3 regions of the Streptomyces sp. NBC_00775 genome follow, and region 3 is predicted to be linked to each of the others. Evidence: riboswitches for the same ligand, from Rfam matches in the RefSeq annotation. Region 3 holds a riboswitch; each other region holds the start of a gene.
The links. Region 3 has a riboswitch for cyclic di-AMP ahead of OIC96_RS05390 (LysM peptidoglycan-binding domain-containing M23 family metallopeptidase). Riboswitches for the same ligand answer to the same signal wherever they lie in the genome.

Region 1 (5,437 bases), 3.0 Mb from region 3:
GGTCCAGGTCCCGGGCCGACGAGCGCGAGGCGCGCTGCCCAGCGCCGTCGATGCCACCGGCCTCCCCCAGCCGCGCGCGCTGATCGGGGCTGAGCTGGGACAACAGCAGCCGTGCCGCGTCGAGTTTCCCGTTGATCGTCTTCTTGTGCCGCTTCAGCTCGGCCTGCCGCGACTTGAGCGAGGCGAGTTCCACGTGTGCGGCGCCGCGCAACTGCTCGATCTCCCGCAGCTGTTTGCGTACGCGGCCCACGGCCGCCGCCTGCCGGCTGCCCGCCCGCTCGGCGAACGCGGCCCCGTCCAGGTACTGGTCGGGATCGTCGGAGAGCGCGAGCTGCAGTGCGGGGTCGAGGCCGCCGCTGCGGTACTGCGCCGCCGCTATCGAACCCAGGGCGTCCCGCGCCGAGTTGAGCCGGTCCTCCCTGCGCGCGGCCTCGTCGCGCAGCGTGTTCAGCCGCTCCTCCGCCTTGTCGGCCTTCTCCTTGGCACCGTTGTACTTCTCGGTGGCGACCTCCGCCTCCTCGTACAACTTGTCGACCTTGGCCTTCACCTGCGCCGGAGACAGCTGCGGATCGGCGTGCCCGGTCCCGTCGAAGCCGGTCGCCGTCGCCGCGCCCGCGAGGGCGATCGTGGCGGCTGTGCGGGCCGTGTTTCCGCCGAGCGAGCGCGGTCTGGGCTTGCGGTGCGCTGCCACGAGGGCCACATCCTTCGGTACGACCGCGAGGGGAGCGCGGTCAGCGGTGACGCGTCCGGCGGCGGCCCACACAGGGGGAGCGGGCCACCGCCGGACCTTCTCGGCGGTGGTGGCCGGCTGCCGCCCCTGGCCCGGGCGGCGGTGGGGAGCCGGTCACCTGGTGGAGGACGCTAAACCTGGGAGTGAGGCGTGGGTAACGCCATGTGCGGAACTGTCGCCACTGGATCGCCCAGTGACCGTATGTGACCGTGATCACCGCCTGGCGCCGCCGACTTCACGCAGTGCGATGACCGATGCGGCGAATCCGGGAAAACCGGGGTTGCCCGGGTGCTAGGGGTTACAAGGGGTGGGCCGGTGACAAGAGGGACTTGGGCGTCCGATTAGGCTCCGGCCTCATGGACGTACTCATCCATCTCTTCGTCGGCCTGCACATCATCGGCATCGCCTCGCTTCTCGGCGGCTTTCTCACCCAGATGAAGGCGATGGGCCAGGGCACCGCCCGCTTCGTTCCCGCGATGCTGCATGGCGCGCTGACCATGCTGGTCACGGGCGTCGTACTGGTCGGCCTCAACCAGGCCGACGACAACACGGTCAACACCATCAAGATCGGCGTGAAGCTGGCCCTGCTGATCGTGATCCTCGGGCTCGTCTATGTGAAGCGGGACGACGAGAAGGTGGACAAGGGCCTCTTCGGGCTCGTCGGGCTGCTGACCACCGCGAACATCTTCATCGCGGTGCTCTGGACCTGACGGCCGCGGCGGAGGACCGCACGGCTCCCGCCGCGACGGCCAGCCACGCCGCCACCGCGATCCACAGCAGCACCTGCCCCGGCCCCTTGAGCCAGGGGATGTAGAGGGCGGTCGCGACCGACAGGGCCGCCACCGCCGTCATCCCCATCGGGAAGACGGACGCCCAGCGCCGTACGTCGTACTGGGGTCTACGCCACACCAGCTCAGCGACGGCGAGGACGCAGTACCAGGCGAGGCCGAGCACCAGCAGCGCGACGGTCACGGCGCGCAGGACGCCCTGGTCGTCGTTGTTCCACAGGTACGGGTTCACGTGGTGCGCGGCGATGAGCTTGGCCCCGGCCAGCGCCGAGATGGCGAGCGCGCCGCCGGCGACCCAGTGGTCCCCGGCGCCCCAGGCCACCTCGCGGAGGTCGAAGTGGGCGAGCGCCACCCCGTAGAGGGCGATCCCGAGCCAGAACAGCACCAGTGCGGCATGCGCGAGCAACTCCGCGTCCACGGCCGCGGCGAGCGTGGCGCCCAGCACCGCGAGCCCCTGCGTGGCCACGCACACGAGGAACACGCCTCCCGGCATACGGCGCTTCCAGTGCCGTACGACGCGGAAGAGCAGCACCGGCCAGAGCACGGCCGACAGTGCGAGCAGGGCCTCGGCCGGCCCCTGCCACCCCAGTGCGGACAGCCCCGTACCGAGCACGGTGGTCGCCGCGACGGCGGTGAGCCCGGCCGGTGTGCCCGCCTCCTCCACCCACCGCTCCCGCTCCCGCGCCAGCCGGACGACGAAGTCCGCGGCGAGCGCGAGCCAGCCGGCGGACGCCAGGGCCAGCGCGATACGGGACAGGGTCTCGTAGCCGGTCAGATGCAGCCCGACCGACATGACGCCGGTGGCCATGACGGCGGCACCGGCGGCGGGCGGTCGCTGGGCCCACCAGGTGCGGAGCGGGGAGACGGCTGCTGGCATGGGGCCGATGCTAGGGATCTTCGGGCCGGTTGCCCGCGGGCCACGCGCGCGCGTGGCGGATGACAAGCCTCACGCGCGCGTGCACCGCAAAAACGCCTTACGCCGGACGCACCACGCTGTGGATGATCGAGGTCCCGCCGTAGTAGATCGACTCCTCGCGGACGTACGCACCCGGCTTCGGCGCGTGGATCATCATGCCGTTGCCGATGTAGAGACCCACGTGGCTGACGTCGTCGTAGAAGAAGACCAGGTCACCGGGCTGGGCGTCGGAGAGGGAGACCGTCGTGCCCGCGTTCACCTGGTCGGTCGTGACGCGCGGCAGTGTGACGCCGGCGGCCTTCCAGGCGGCCTGGGTGAGTCCGGAGCAGTCGTACGAGCCCGGGCCCGTCGCGCCCCAGACATACGGCTTGCCGATCTGGGCGCGGGCGAAGGCGATGGCCTTGGCGGCCTTGGTGGCGTACGAGGAGTCCGTGGTGGTCGAGCTCGACGACGACTCCTGCTGGGCCGCCTTCGCAGCCGCCGCCTTCTGCGCGGCCGCCTGCTGCTGTGCCAGCTCGGCCGCCTTGCGGTCGGCCTCCTCCTGCTTCTTCTTCTCGATCGCCGCGAGCCGCGCCTTCTCCTCGGCGGTCAGGTCCGAGAGCAGTTCGCGGGCCGCGGAGAGCTTCTTCTGGACGTCTGCCTTGGACGTCTTGAGCGCGCTCTGCGAGGTGGTCAGCGTCTGCAGGCTCTTGGAGGCCTCCGCGCGCTTCTTCGTCGTGGCGGCCTGCTCCGTGATGTAGTCGTCGACGGCCGCCTTCTGGCGGGTGGTCAGGCGGCTCATCAGCTGGGTCTGGTCGAAGTAGTCCTGCGGGTCGTCGGCGAGCAGGAGGGTCGCGGTGTCGGGGGCGGCGGCCCCGGTGCGGTACTGCGCCGCCGCGAACGAACCCAGCTCCTCGCGCGAGGTGTTGAGCTTCTCGGTGCGCTTGGCGACGTCGTCGAGGAGGCTGTCGACCTTCTTGCGCTGCTTGGAGGTCTTCTCCTTCGCCGCGTTGTACTTCTCGGTGGCCGTCTCGGCCTGGTGGTAAAGGTCGTTGACCTTCTTCTCGACTTCTTCGAGGCTCGGCCTCGGCTCGGCCGAGGGCGCGGCGTTCGCCGTCTGGGAGAGCAGGGCCACCGAGGTGAGCGCCGCCGTCGCCAGGGCGGCGGGGGTCCGTATGCCTGCTACGCGCGTACCCGTAGGACGCGGTGTGCGATGCGACGCCAAGAGAGGCGACTCCTTCCGTCATCCGCCTACCGAGTTAGCTGTCGGGTTCGGGCGGGTGGTTCCGGAAGGTTTGCCCTACGGTCCTTGCCCCACAAGGCAGGTGGACCGATTCACCCCAAGGTCGGTTGGGTCCCCGGCTCCGGCTGCCGCGAGGGCGCGCCGAACTCGGCGGAGGCCGCACGGCCCGGCGATGTTCGCCGGTGCGGGTCGAGCGGCCTGCCCGGCACGCTAGCCAACTCGTGTGGCCCGTGTGAAGGTTGATGTGCGATATGCCCGATACATTTTCGTGACCTTTGCCCTGGGCGTCACCCCGCGCGGTCAATCCGGAATGATCTATGGCGACTTGTCAGGAGTAGTGACGTCCGCCCCGCTCCGGGCGTTAGTTTCCGGTCGGTCACGATCGGATGCCGCGTCGGCTCTCGCGCGACAGCGGGCAGCCGTACGCCGCCGAAGCCGGGCTGCCTGGCAAGGCGGCGACCGTCACCGACCGTCACCGAACGTGACGGAACGGTTCTGGGGGGGGTGGGAGGGTGCCGGCGGCCGGCACCGGAAGATCCTGGGTTCCTGAGCCGCGTCACGACTTCCGGTCGAGTTTTCAGGGTGGCGGCGGGCTGTCAGTGGGGCGGCCTAGACTCGGAGAGCGATGAGCAGCCTCTTTGATGACAGCTTCCTGGCGGACCTCAAGCCCTCACGGGCCCACGAGGAAGAGCCCCCGCCGCCGCCCGAGGACGATCACGTGCCGGAGCCCGTTCCGGACGATCTGTTCGGCGGGAAGTTCGACGTGCCGCCGGACCGGGACGCGTACTACCGCGACGGCGCGCCCCGGCCCGCCGTGGACGCGGCGGCGCTGCTGGACGGGCTGAACGAGAACCAGCGGGCGGCCGTGGCGCACTCCGGCTCCCCGCTGCTCATCGTGGCCGGCGCGGGCTCCGGCAAGACCCGTGTGCTCACGCACCGGATCGCGTATCTGCTGGCCGAGCGCAATGTCCACCCCGGCCAGATCCTCGCGATCACCTTCACCAACAAGGCCGCGGGCGAGATGAAGGAGCGCGTCGAGCACCTCGTCGGCCCGCGCGCGGGTGCGATGTGGGTGATGACCTTCCACAGCGCGTGTGTGCGGATCCTGCGCCGCGAGAGCAAGAAGCTCGGCTTCACCTCCTCGTTCTCGATCTACGACGCCGCCGACAGCAAGCGCCTGATGGCCCTGGTCTGCCGCGACCTGGACCTCGACCCCAAGCGGTTCCCGCCGAAGTCGTTCAGCGCCAAGATCTCGAACCTGAAGAACGAGCTGATCGACGAGGAGGACTTCGCGGGCCAGGCCGCCGACGGCTTCGAGAAGACCCTCGCTCAGGCCTACGCGATGTACCAGTCGCGGCTGCGCGAGGCCAACGCGCTCGACTTCGACGACCTGATCATGACGACGGTCAATCTGCTGCGCGCCTTCCCGGACGTCGCCGAGCACTACCGCCGCCGCTTCCGCCACGTCATGGTCGACGAGTACCAGGACACCAACCACGCGCAGTACGCCCTGGTCAGGGAGCTGGTGGGGCCCGCCGACAGCGACCCCGGCGAGCTGTGCGTCGTGGGCGACGCCGACCAGTCGATCTACGCCTTCCGCGGCGCGACCATCCGCAACATCCTCCAGTTCGAGGAGGACTACTCGGACGCGACGACGATCCTGCTGGAGCAGAACTACCGCTCCACGCAGACGATCCTGTCCGCCGCCAACGCGGTCATCGAGCGCAACGAGTCCCGCCGCCCCAAGAACCTGTGGACCAACGCCGGCGCCGGTTCGAACA
Region 2 (5,437 bases), 1.6 Mb from region 3:
TGGACGTCCTTGGCGGACAGGCGCGGATACGGCGCGAAGAAGCGGTAGTACTTCGACTCGTCGGACACCTGCTCGTAGAAGCTGACCAGACGCTCGGCGTCATCAACGGTGATGGGCCTGATGCGTGCGGTGCCGCCGTCGCGCAGCACCACGTCGGCCTCCCAGTGAGCGGGGTACTCGTGCCGGTCCGACGAGGTCTGCATGGGCCCCAGAGTACGGCTCGCGTCCGACAACGGCGCGAGGCAGTCTGTGGAGGACGGAAGTCGGACCGAGGCCGCGGTCCGACGTCACTCCGGACGGGACGAAGTGCCGCCCGGGCATGCTTCACGATATGGGACACTGGTCTAGACAACCCTGAACACTGAAGGGCAGCATCACATGGCTGAGCGCCGCGTCAACGTCGGCTGGGCTGAGGGCCTCCACGCCCGTCCCGCCTCCATCTTCGTCCGGGCCGCCACGGCCTCCGGCATCCCCGTGACGATCGCCAAGGCCGACGGCAACCCCGTCAACGCGGCCTCCATGCTCGCGGTCCTCGGCCTGGGCGCCCAGGGCGGCGAGGAGATCGTCCTCGCCTCCGACGCCGAGGGTGCGGAAGCCGCCCTCGACCGTCTGGCGAAGCTGGTCGCCGAGGGTCTCGAGGAGCTCCCCGAGACCGTCTGAGCATCACGCGCACTGTGCGGCGGAGCCGCGTCACCCCATCCCGGGCGGCGCGGCTCCGCCGCTTTTCGGTACACCGTCCAGGAATTCTCCGCGCGCCGCCCGCGCACCTCGCGCCACACACACGGAAATAGCGCGCACCGGAATTCACGGCACGCGAAAAGAGGGGCAACAGAAATAGACCCCCGCCGAATATCCCTCTTTGTATACGGCGCCCTTGTTAATGCCGCAGGCCCGTCATGTTTACGGGATGTTGCGAAGTCCTCACACGTTCCGGACGATCTCCGCCGCCGGGAAACCGGAGCCGGTGCGCGGCCGAGGCGCGCTCGGTGTGCAGGGCCGTGATCGCCCTGGCCCGCTCGCTGTCGCCGCGCGCGACCGCGTCCACGATGCCGCCGTGCTCCGCCCAGGACTCCGCGGGGTTGGCCGGCGCCTCCACCGCGTACATCCAGGCGATCTTGTGCCGCAGCTGGCCGAGCGTGGAGGTCAGCGCGGGGCTTCCGGAGGCCTGCGCGAGGGTCTCGTGGAACCAGCCGCCCAGCGAGCGCAGATCCTCGCTGTGGCCCCTCCTGGCCCGCTCCTGACCCAGCCTGACCAGGCCTCGGAGCACCTTGAGGTGGGCCTCGGTACGGCGCTGCGCGGCCCGTGCGGCACCCAGCGGCTCAAGGAGCATGCGCATCTCGAGCAGGTCGGAGGCCTCCAGCTCGGTGGGCTCCGCGACGCACGCGCCCGCGTGCCGCCGGGTCACGACGAAGCCCTCGGCCTCCAGCGTGCGCAGCGCCTCGCGCACCGGGACGCGCGAGACGCCGTAGCGACGCGCGAGCAGTTCCTCGGTGAGCCGGCTCCCTCGCTCGTAGACACCCGCGACGATGTCGTCACGGATCGCCGTGCATACCGAGTGCGCCGGAATACGCATGACCGGACCTCCGCTTTAATCCCCGCGAAACGCCATCGATTGACGCTTGTTCAGTGACTCTATTGCAGGGAGCCGGAATTTCCGATGGCAGGCCGGAATCCAGGGATATTTTTTGGACAGACGGCCGTGCGAAACGACGATGCCCCGGCTCGGGGCCGGGGCATCGGAAGTGGTGGAGATCTGGTGAAGCGGTCGTCAGACGTTCACGCCGCCGAACGTCAGACGTTCACGCCGTGCGAGCGAAGGTAGGCGACGGGGTCGATGTCCGAGCCGTACTCCGCGGTCGTACGGGCCTCGAAGTGGAGGTGCGGCCCGGTGGTGTTGCCGGTGGCCCCGGAGAGGCCTATCTGCTGGCCCGGGGTGACCGTCTGCCCCACGGAGACGCCGATGGACGACAGGTGGCCGTACATCGTGTACGTGCCGTCGTGCATCTTGATGACGACCTGGTTGCCGTAGGCGCCGCCCCAGCCGGCCGTGACGACCGTGCCGGAACCCACGGAGTGCACCGAGGTGCCGGACGCGGCGTGGAAGTCGACGCCGGTGTGGCTGCCGGAGGACCAGAGGCTGCCGCCGGCCTTGTAGCCGGTGGAGATGTACGAGCCGGTGATCGGCACGACGAAGGTGTTGAGGCGCTTGCGCTCGGCGGCACGGGCGGCGCGCTCCTTGGCCTCGCGCTCCTTCTTCGCCTCCTCCGCGGCCTGCTTCCGGGCGGCCTGCTCGGCAGCCTTCTTCGCGGCGGCCTCGTCGGCGGCGTGCTGCTGGGCCGCGGCCTGGGCGTCGATCTTCTCGGCGAGGGAGTCGCCGATGGTGATGACGGGGGTGAGCCCGGTCTGCTCGACGGAGGACTCCGCGGCGAGCGCGGGGGCGGCCATGGTTCCGATGACACCGGTGGTGGCGAGCGCCGCGACGCCGACGGCGTTCGTGGTCGTGCGCTGCACGCGGCTCGGGCGACGGTGCTTCCCTGTGCCACAGGTGAACGCCATGTAGGGGCTGTTCCTTTCCTTCCTTCTCGCCTACCGGGTTAGCTGACGGGTTCGGAGCAGGAAGGTCTCCTACGGACCCCCTCCTGGGAGGGCGTCCGATTCACCCCAGGGACTACGTGGGTCCCCGGCTCCCCTGGCTCGCGCCGTACGGGGACTCGGCGATGACTGTCCGGTGCCGCGGGCGCGGCGCACTGCCTGACGAACAGCCGCACCGACGCTAATCGGGACATCTTTCAATCGACAAACGGATCACGGCTTTTGTAGCGCATGACACAGGGCAGACAGGCAACCTCCCTACCAATACGGACATCTTGGGGACGAAGTCCGGACAAAAGAAGACCCAGGTGACTCTTCAGTCACCCGGGTCCTCAGGGAGTGGCTCTGTTCCGCTCTGCTCTACTCGGCCCGGACGACGCTCACTTCACCGATTCCGAGGGCTTGGACGGGCTCCTCGATCTGCGCGGCGTCGCCCACCAGGACGGTCACCAGACGGTCCACCGGGAAAGCGCTCACGGCGGCCGCGGTGGCCTCCACGGTGCCGGTCGCGGCGAGCTGCTGATACAGCGTCGCCTGGTAGTCGTCCGGCAGGTACTGCTCGACCTGGTCGGCGAGCGTGCTCGCGACGGCCGCCGCGGTCTCGAACTTGAGGGGCGCCACACCCACCAGGTTCTGCACGGCGACATCGCGCTCGGCGTCCGTCAGGCCCTCGGCGGCGAGGGTGCGCAGCACCTTCCACAGGTCGTCGAGCGCCGGACCGGTGTTCGGGGTGTCCACGGAGCCGCTGATGGCGAGCATCGCGACGCCCGTGCCGTCCGGCGCGGCGCGCAGCACCTGGCCGAACGCCCGCACACCGTAGGTGTATCCCTTTTCCTCGCGCAGAACACGGTCCAGGCGCGAGGTGAGGGTGCCGCCGAGGCAGTACGTGCCGAGCACCTGGGCGGGCCACACGCGGTCGTGCCGATCGGCGCCGACGCGGCCGATGAGCAGCTGTGTCTGGACGGCGCCGGGCCGGTCCACGATGATCACGCGGCCGGTGTCGTCGGCGCTCACCGGCGGCACGGGACGCGGCTCGGCGGACGAGCCGGTCCAGGAGCCGAGCGTGTCGGCCAGCAGCGCGTCGAGGTCGACACCGGTGAGGTCACCGACGATGACCGCGGTACCCGTCGCGGGGCGAACGTGCTTCTCATAGAAGGCCCGTACGGCTGCCGAGTCGATCTTCTGGACGGTCTCCTCGGTGCCCTGGCGCGGGCGCGACATGCGCGCGGTCGCCGGGAACAGCTCCTTGGAGAGCTCCTTGGCGGCGCGGCGGGCCGGGTTGGCCGCCTCGTGCGGGATCTCGTCCAGGCGGTTGCGGACCAGTCGCTCCACCTCGCTGTCCGCGAACGCCGGTGCCCTCAGGGCGTCGGCGAGCAGACCGAGCGCCTTGGGGAGGCGCGAGACGGGGACTTCGAGGGACAGGCGTACGCCGGGGTGGTCGGCGTGTGCGTCGAGGGTGGCGCCGCAGCGCTCCAGCTCGGCGGCGAACTCCTCGGCGGAGTGCTTGTCGGTGCCCTCGGAGAACGAGCGCGCCATGATCGTGGCGATGCCGTCGAGGCCCGCGGGTTCGGCCTCCAGCGGCGCGGCGAGGATCACCTCGACGGCGACGACCTGCTGGCCGGGGCGGTGGCAGCGCAGGACGGTCAGACCGTTGTCGAGCGTGCCGCGCTCGGGCGACGGGAAGGCCCACGGCCTGGCCTCGCCGGCCTGGGGCTGCGGGTGGAAGTCCATGGTGGCGAGCTCGGTCACTTCGCCGCCTCCTCGTCGGTGTCTTCAGCGGCGTCAGTGTCTTCGGCGGTCTCGGCGGCGGTCGGTTCGTAGACGAGCACCGCGCGGTTGTCGGGGCGCAGGCGGGCCTTGGCGACCTCCTGGACCTCCTCGGCGGTGACGTCGAGGACGCGCCGCACGGCGGTCAGGGCGAGCTGCGGGTCGCCGAACAGGACGGCGAACCGGCACAGTTCGTCGGCGCGGCCCGCGACCGTGCCGAGCCGGTCCAGCCACTCGCGCTCCAACTGGGCCTGCGCGCGCTCCATTTCCTCGGCCGTGGGGCCCTCCTCGGCGAACCGGGCGAGCTCCTCGTCGACGGCGGCCTCGATGACCGGGACCTCGACATCGCCGGACGTCTTCACATCCAGCCACCCCAGGGAGGGAGCTCCGGCCAGGCGCAGCAGGCCGAACCCGGCCGCGACGGCGGTGCGGTCGCGGCGTACGAGCCGGTTGTAGAGCCGGGAGGACTCGCCGCCGCCGAGGACGGTGAGCGCCACGTCGGCCGCGTCGGACGCGCGCGTGCCGTCCTCCGGGAGCCGGTAGGCGGCCATCAGGGCGCGCGCCGGGACCTCCTCCTCGACGACCTCGCGCAGCTGCTCGCCCATGATGTCGGGCAGCGAGCCGTCACGCGGGGCGGGCTTGCCGTCGTGCCCGGGGATGGAGCCGAAGTACTTCTCGACCCAGGCGAGCGTCTGCTCCGGGTCGATGTCGCCGACGACCGACAGCACCGCGTTGTTGGGCGCGTAGTAGGTGCGGAAGAACGCGCGGGCGTCCTCCAGGGTGGCCGCGTCCAGGTCCGCCATCGACCCGATCGGGGTGTGGTGGTAGGGGTGGCCCTCGGGGTACGCAAGCGCGGTCAGCTTCTCGAACGCGGTGCCGTAGGGCACGTTGTCGTAGCGCTGCCGGCGTTCGTTCTTGACGACGTCCCGCTGGTTCTCCATGGACTCGTCGTCGAGCGCGGCGAGCAGCGAACCCATGCGGTCGGCCTCCAGCCAGAGCGCGAGCTCCAGCTGGTGGGTGGGCATGGTCTCGAAGTAGTTGGTCCGCTCGAAGCTCGTCGTGCCGTTGAGCGAACCGC
Region 3 (5,437 bases):
ACGAGCAGCTACGCGCTACGGCTCACCGACCTCGACGAGCTGCTGCATCTGCACTGGGGCCCACGGATCGCGCTCGCCGACGCCGAGGCATTCGCCGCCCTGCCCGCGCCGCAGTACTGGCCCTTCGAGTCCCCGCTCGACGGGCGCGAGGAATACCCGGTCGAGGGCGGCCCCCGCTTCGTCCGCCCCGCCCTCTCCGTGCGGACGGACGAGCGGCGCGGCACCGAGTGGCGCTTCGAGGAGCACGAGGCGGACGGCGACGAGCTGCGGCTGCGCTTCTCGGACGCCGGGCTCGGCATCACCCTGCACTACCGGATGCGCGGCGATGTCGTCGAACGCTGGGTGACCCTCGCCAACCAGGGCCCCGCCCTGGAGCTGCTGCGCGCCGACTCCGCGACCTGGACACTGCCCGAGCGCGACGGCTGGCGGCTGTCCCAGCTGCACGGGCGCTGGGCTGCCGAGTCCCGGCTCGTGCGTTCCCCCCTCACCTACGGTGAGAAGGTCATCGGCAGCCGGCGCGGACACACCGGTCACCAGCACCTGCCCTGGGTCGCCCTCGACAGCGAGGCGACCGAGGAGAGCGGCGAGGTGTACGGGTGCGCGCTCGGCTGGTCCGGCTCGTGGCGGATCGCCGTGGCCCAGCTCCCCGACGCGCGCGTACAGATCTCCGGCGGCGCAGGGTACGACGATTCCGGGCTGCTGCGACTGGAGCCGGGGGAGTCGTTCACCACCCCCGTCTTCGCCGGACTGTGGAGCGACGGCGGCTTCGGCGGGGCGAGCCGGGCCTGGCACGCGTACCAGCGCGCGTACGTCATCCCGGACGCGGACCAGGACCGGCCGGTGCTGTTCAACTCCTGGGAGGCCACCACCTTCGACATCTCCGAGGACCAGCAGGGGGTGCTGGCGCGGCGGGCCGCCGCGATGGGCGTCGAGCTCTTCGTGGTCGACGACGGCTGGTTCGGGACGCGGACCAGCGACCGGGCCGGGCTCGGCGACTGGACCCCCAACCCGGACCGCTTTCCGGCGGGGCTCAAGCCGCTCGGCGACTACGTGCACGCGCTCGGGATGCAGTTCGGCATCTGGGTCGAGCCGGAGATGGTCAATCCGGACAGCGAGCTGTACCGCGCCCACCCGGACTGGGTGCAGTTCCAGCCGGGGCGAACCAGGACGGAGTACCGCAATCAGCTCGTACTGAACCTCGCCCGCCCGGACGTCCAGGAGTACCTGTGGGGGCAGCTCGACGGCCTGCTCTCCAGTGCGCCGATCGACTATGTGAAGTGGGACTTCAACCGTTGCTTCACGGACGCCGGCTGGCCCGGCGAGCGCTACCCGCAGAAGCTGTGGGTCGAGCACGTGGAGGCCCTGTACGCCCTTCTCGACCGGTTGCGGGCCGCGCACCCCAAGGTCGCCTTCGAGTCGTGCTCGGGCGGTGGCGGCCGCATCGACCTCGGCGTCATGGCGCGTACGGACCAGGTGTGGACCTCCGACAACACCGACCCGCTCGACCGGCTCGCCATCCAGCACGGCTTCGGTCAGATCCACCCGGCCCGGATCATGGCCGCCTGGGTCACGGACAGCCCGAACACGCAGCTCAATGGGCGGGTCAGCTCGCTGCGCTTCCGCTTTGTGAGCGCCATGGCCGGGGTGCTCGGCGTCGGCGGAGACCTGGCCGAGTGGAGCGAGGAGGAGCTCGCCGAGGCGCGGGACTGGGTGGATCTCTACAAGGAGATCCGGCCCGTCGTCCAGCGCGGCGACCTCTACCGGCTGCGGCCCCCGGAGGGCGGGCTGAGTGCGGTGCAGTACGTCCACGGCGACGAGACCGTCGTCCTCGCCTGGCTCCAGGCCCAGCGGTACGGCGAGCCGGTCGCCCCGCTGCGGCTGCGCGGGCTCGACCCGACACAAGCGTATGAGTGCCGCGAAACGGGCGAAGTGCACCGAGGTGCGGTGCTGCTGCATCACGGGGTGCGGACGGGGCTGCGCGGGGATCTCGATGCGGCAGTTATCCGGCTGCGTCGCATGTGACTGTTCTGTCCGAATTAGGGGCTTCATTCCAACTGGCCCTGGAATAAAGCATCGTGGGCCGAGGTGCGTGAGCAGCGTCATATTCGTGACGATGTGTTGCGACCCCTATTTCGCAACATGCCCGAATTCCCGGGCGGGTTGCGGGGCCGGAAAGATCGTCGATCCACGGAGGGTGACCGGAATTCCGGCGTGGATCAAGAAGGGCGGACGCGCAGAAAAGGCACATGGTTGTCGCCGCGCTCTCATCTCGCCTACGTTCGGCCCCAATCCGGACGGACGCCCAATCCTGCCGCCGCCCGGAACCCGCACACTCACCCGCACACGGCAGGAGCGGGGGACCCACAGGTTCCGTGCCTGTTCCGGTCTCCGGAACGGCTAGGGGTACAGCCGCGCACCAGCGCGGCCGGGCATCTCCAGTCCGCACCCGACAGCTCACCCCGCAGGCGCCGGAGAGGAACTCGTCATGCCCGCGAAGGGTAAGCACCGCCGTCCCAAGTCCCAGCGTTTCACCCGCTCGATCGCCGTGGCCGGAACCGGCGGCGCCGCGCTCGCGCTGCCTCTGATGGGGGCCACCGGCGCCCATGCCGCGACCCCGACGGCCACCGTCGCGAAGGCCGCCGAGAAGGCCGCGGAAAAGACCGCCACCGCCGCTCCCGCGGCCGCCAAGAAGGCGGCCGGGACGAAGACCTACGCGGTGAAGGCCGGCGACTGGCTCTCGAAGATCGCCGACGAGCAGAACGTGAGCGGCGGCTGGAAGAAGCTCTACTCCGACAACCGCTCGGCCGTCGGCAGCGACCCGTCGCTGATCCACCCCGGTCTGAAGCTGACGATCGGCAAGAAGGCCGCGTCCGGCAGCGTCACCCGGTCGTCCGCCAAGACGACGCCTTCGTCCACCAAGTCGACGACGTCGGCCGCGGACACCGCCACGGCCACCACGGCCGCCAACACCGCCTCCACCAGCAGCAGTTCCGGCTACACCCTGCCGGTCGAGGGCGCCACCGTCGGCACCGGCTACAAGGTGGCGGGCAGCATGTGGTCCAGCGGCTACCACACCGGCGTGGACTTCGTGGTCCCGACCGGCACCACGATCAAGGCCATCGCCGCGGGCACCGTCGTCTCGGCCGGCTGGGGCGGCGCGTACGGCAACCAGGTCGTCATCCAGCACGCCGACGGCCAGTACTCCCAGTACGCCCACATGTCCGCGCTCTCCGTCTCGGCGGGCCAGACGGTGACCGCGGGCCAGCAGATCGGCCTCTCCGGCGCGACCGGCAACGTCACCGGACCGCACCTGCACTTCGAGATCCGCACCACCCCGAACTACGGCTCGGACGTGGACCCGGTCGCGTACCTGCGCTCGCACGGTGTCGCCGTCGGCTGACGCCTTCCCCCTGCCGCCCCCCAAGGCGGACCACGTGCCTCCAGGGCGCGACACCCTGCCCCCCACGGCAGACTCCGTGCCCCCCAAGGCACGACCCCTGCTCCCCACAGCAGGACTCCCTGCTCCCCAAGGCAGGACAGCAGCCAAAGGCCGGACCCCACGATCCCCGGGGTTCGGCCTTTGGTCTTTCGTGAGCGATTCATGATCGGCACATTGCGGTCCTGTGGCATGCCTGCACGAGGTATCGACAGGCGTGCGACAGTGGCCCCACAGTGATCTCCGCAAGCGCTTTCTATGCCTTCGGAGGTCCCCGTGCCCGGCGTCTACCGACGCACCGTCATCAAGGGCGCCGCAGCCGCGGCCGCCACCGCTCCGTTCTCCTGGGCGCTCTCCCGAAGCGCCGCCGCCGCGCCGCCGGCCGGGGGCGACACCGCACTGCGCTGGCTGGAGGGCACGGCGCCCGACACCCACGCGGGCACCGTCTGGGGCGTGCCCTGGTCCCGCGGCACCCACCAGCCCGGCCAGACGTTCCGGCTGGCCACCGCCTCCGGCGACGAGGTGCCCGTGCAGAGCTGGGTCACCGGCCACTGGCCCGACGGCTCGGTGAAGTGGACCGCGCACGCCATCGCGCCGGGCGCGCCCAAGGCCGAGACGTACACACTCTCCGCGGGTACCCCGGCCGCTCCCTCGCAGCAGCTGAGAGTCACCCGCTCCGGCGGCCGGATCGAGGTGTCGACCGGTGTCATCACGGTGGCCTTCGGCGCGAAGGGCTCCGACACCGTCGTACGCAGTGTCCGACGCGGCGCGGCCGAGATCGCCCGGGACGGACGGCTGGTCGCCCTGCGCCAGGGTTCGCTGCGCGACGGCGTCGCGACGGAGGACTTCACGGGCCGGATCGAGAGGGCCGAGGTCGAGCAGGACGGGCCGGTCCGCGCCGTCATCCGGGTCGAGGGCAGGCACCGGCACGGCGGCCGGGGCTGGCTGCCCTTCGTGCTGCGCTTCTCCTTCCACGCCGGCGCCGAGTCCTTCCGGCTGGTGCACTCCTTCGTCTGGGACGGCGAGCAGGAGCCGGGCAAGGCGGACGGCGACTTCCTGCGAGGCCTCGGTGTCCGCTTCTCCGTGCCGCTGAGCGATCAGCCGTACGACCGCCACATCCGCCTCGCAGACTCCGGCGGGGGTCTCTTCAGCGAGGCGGTCCAGGGCGTCACAGGACTGCGCAGGGATCCCGGCGAGGCGGTGCGCACCGCGCAGATCGCCGGCGAGAAGCTGCCCGACACCTCGACCTGGGACACCCGCGTGTCGAGCCGCCTCGCGTACATCCCGCGGTGGGGCGACTTCACGCTCACCCAGCCGACGGCCGACGGCTATGTGATCCGCAAGCGCACCAAGGACGGACACGGCTGGATCCAGGCCGCGGCCGGACGGCGGGCCGGTGGCTTCGGCCATGTCGGTGGCCCGAGCGGCGGACTCTCCTTCGGGCTGCGGGACTTCTGGCAACGGCACCCCACGCAGCTCGACATCAGGGGCGCCGCCACGGACACGGCCGAGGTCACCCTCTGGCTCTACTCGCCCGAGGCACAACCGCTCGACCTGCGCTTCTACCACGACGGCCTCGGCCAGGACACATACGAGAAGCAGGCCGAGGGCCTGGAGATCACATACGAGGACTACGAGCCGGGCTTCGGGACCCCGTACGGGATCGCCCGGACCAGTGAACTGACCTTCTGGGCCCACGAGTCGACCCCGAGCGCGGCGGATCTCGCGGCGCAGGCCGCCGCCGTCGCCACCCCGCCGCTGCTCACCGCCACCCCCGAACGCCTGCACTCCGCGGGGATCTTCGGCGACTGGGCGCCGGTCGACCGCTCGAACGCGGCCCGCGAGGTCATCGAGGACCACCTCGACGACCTCTTCGCCTACTACCGCGACCAGCGCGAGGACCGCCGCTGGTACGGCTTCCTCGACTACGGCGACGTGCAGCACACCTACGACAACGACCGGCACGTCTGGCGCTACGACGTCGGCGGTTTCGCCTGGGAC

Region 1: another riboswitch for cyclic di-AMP. It lies ahead of OIC96_RS18300 (C40 family peptidase); the one in region 3 lies ahead of OIC96_RS05390 (LysM peptidoglycan-binding domain-containing M23 family metallopeptidase).
Region 2: another riboswitch for cyclic di-AMP. It lies ahead of OIC96_RS12400 (M23 family metallopeptidase); the one in region 3 lies ahead of OIC96_RS05390 (LysM peptidoglycan-binding domain-containing M23 family metallopeptidase).

Annotation. Positions count from the first base shown of each region.
Region 1 covers NZ_CP108938.1:4,130,928-4,136,364, reverse strand. The annotation lists gene OIC96_RS18315 (C40 family peptidase) at 1-691, opposite strand, end outside; gene OIC96_RS18310 (hypothetical protein) at 1,087-1,440, shown strand; gene OIC96_RS18305 (tellurite resistance/C4-dicarboxylate transporter family protein) at 1,418-2,395, opposite strand; gene OIC96_RS18300 (C40 family peptidase) at 2,493-3,638, opposite strand; cyclic di-AMP (ydaO/yuaA leader) riboswitch at 3,647-3,819, opposite strand; gene pcrA (DNA helicase PcrA) at 4,282-5,437, shown strand, end outside.
Region 2 covers NZ_CP108938.1:2,772,435-2,777,871, forward strand. The annotation lists gene OIC96_RS12385 (bifunctional acetate--CoA ligase family protein/GNAT family N-acetyltransferase) at 1-203, opposite strand, end outside; gene OIC96_RS12390 (HPr family phosphocarrier protein) at 379-660, shown strand; gene OIC96_RS12395 (GntR family transcriptional regulator) at 878-1,573, opposite strand; gene OIC96_RS12400 (M23 family metallopeptidase) at 1,792-2,556, opposite strand; cyclic di-AMP (ydaO/yuaA leader) riboswitch at 2,570-2,727, opposite strand; gene OIC96_RS12405 (M16 family metallopeptidase) at 2,953-4,341, opposite strand; gene OIC96_RS12410 (M16 family metallopeptidase) at 4,338-5,437, opposite strand, start outside.
Region 3 covers NZ_CP108938.1:1,150,506-1,155,942, reverse strand. The annotation lists gene OIC96_RS05395 (alpha-galactosidase) at 1-2,022, shown strand, start outside; cyclic di-AMP (ydaO/yuaA leader) riboswitch at 2,329-2,481, shown strand; gene OIC96_RS05390 (LysM peptidoglycan-binding domain-containing M23 family metallopeptidase) at 2,486-3,400, shown strand; gene OIC96_RS05385 (exo-rhamnogalacturonan lyase family protein) at 3,695-5,437, shown strand, end outside.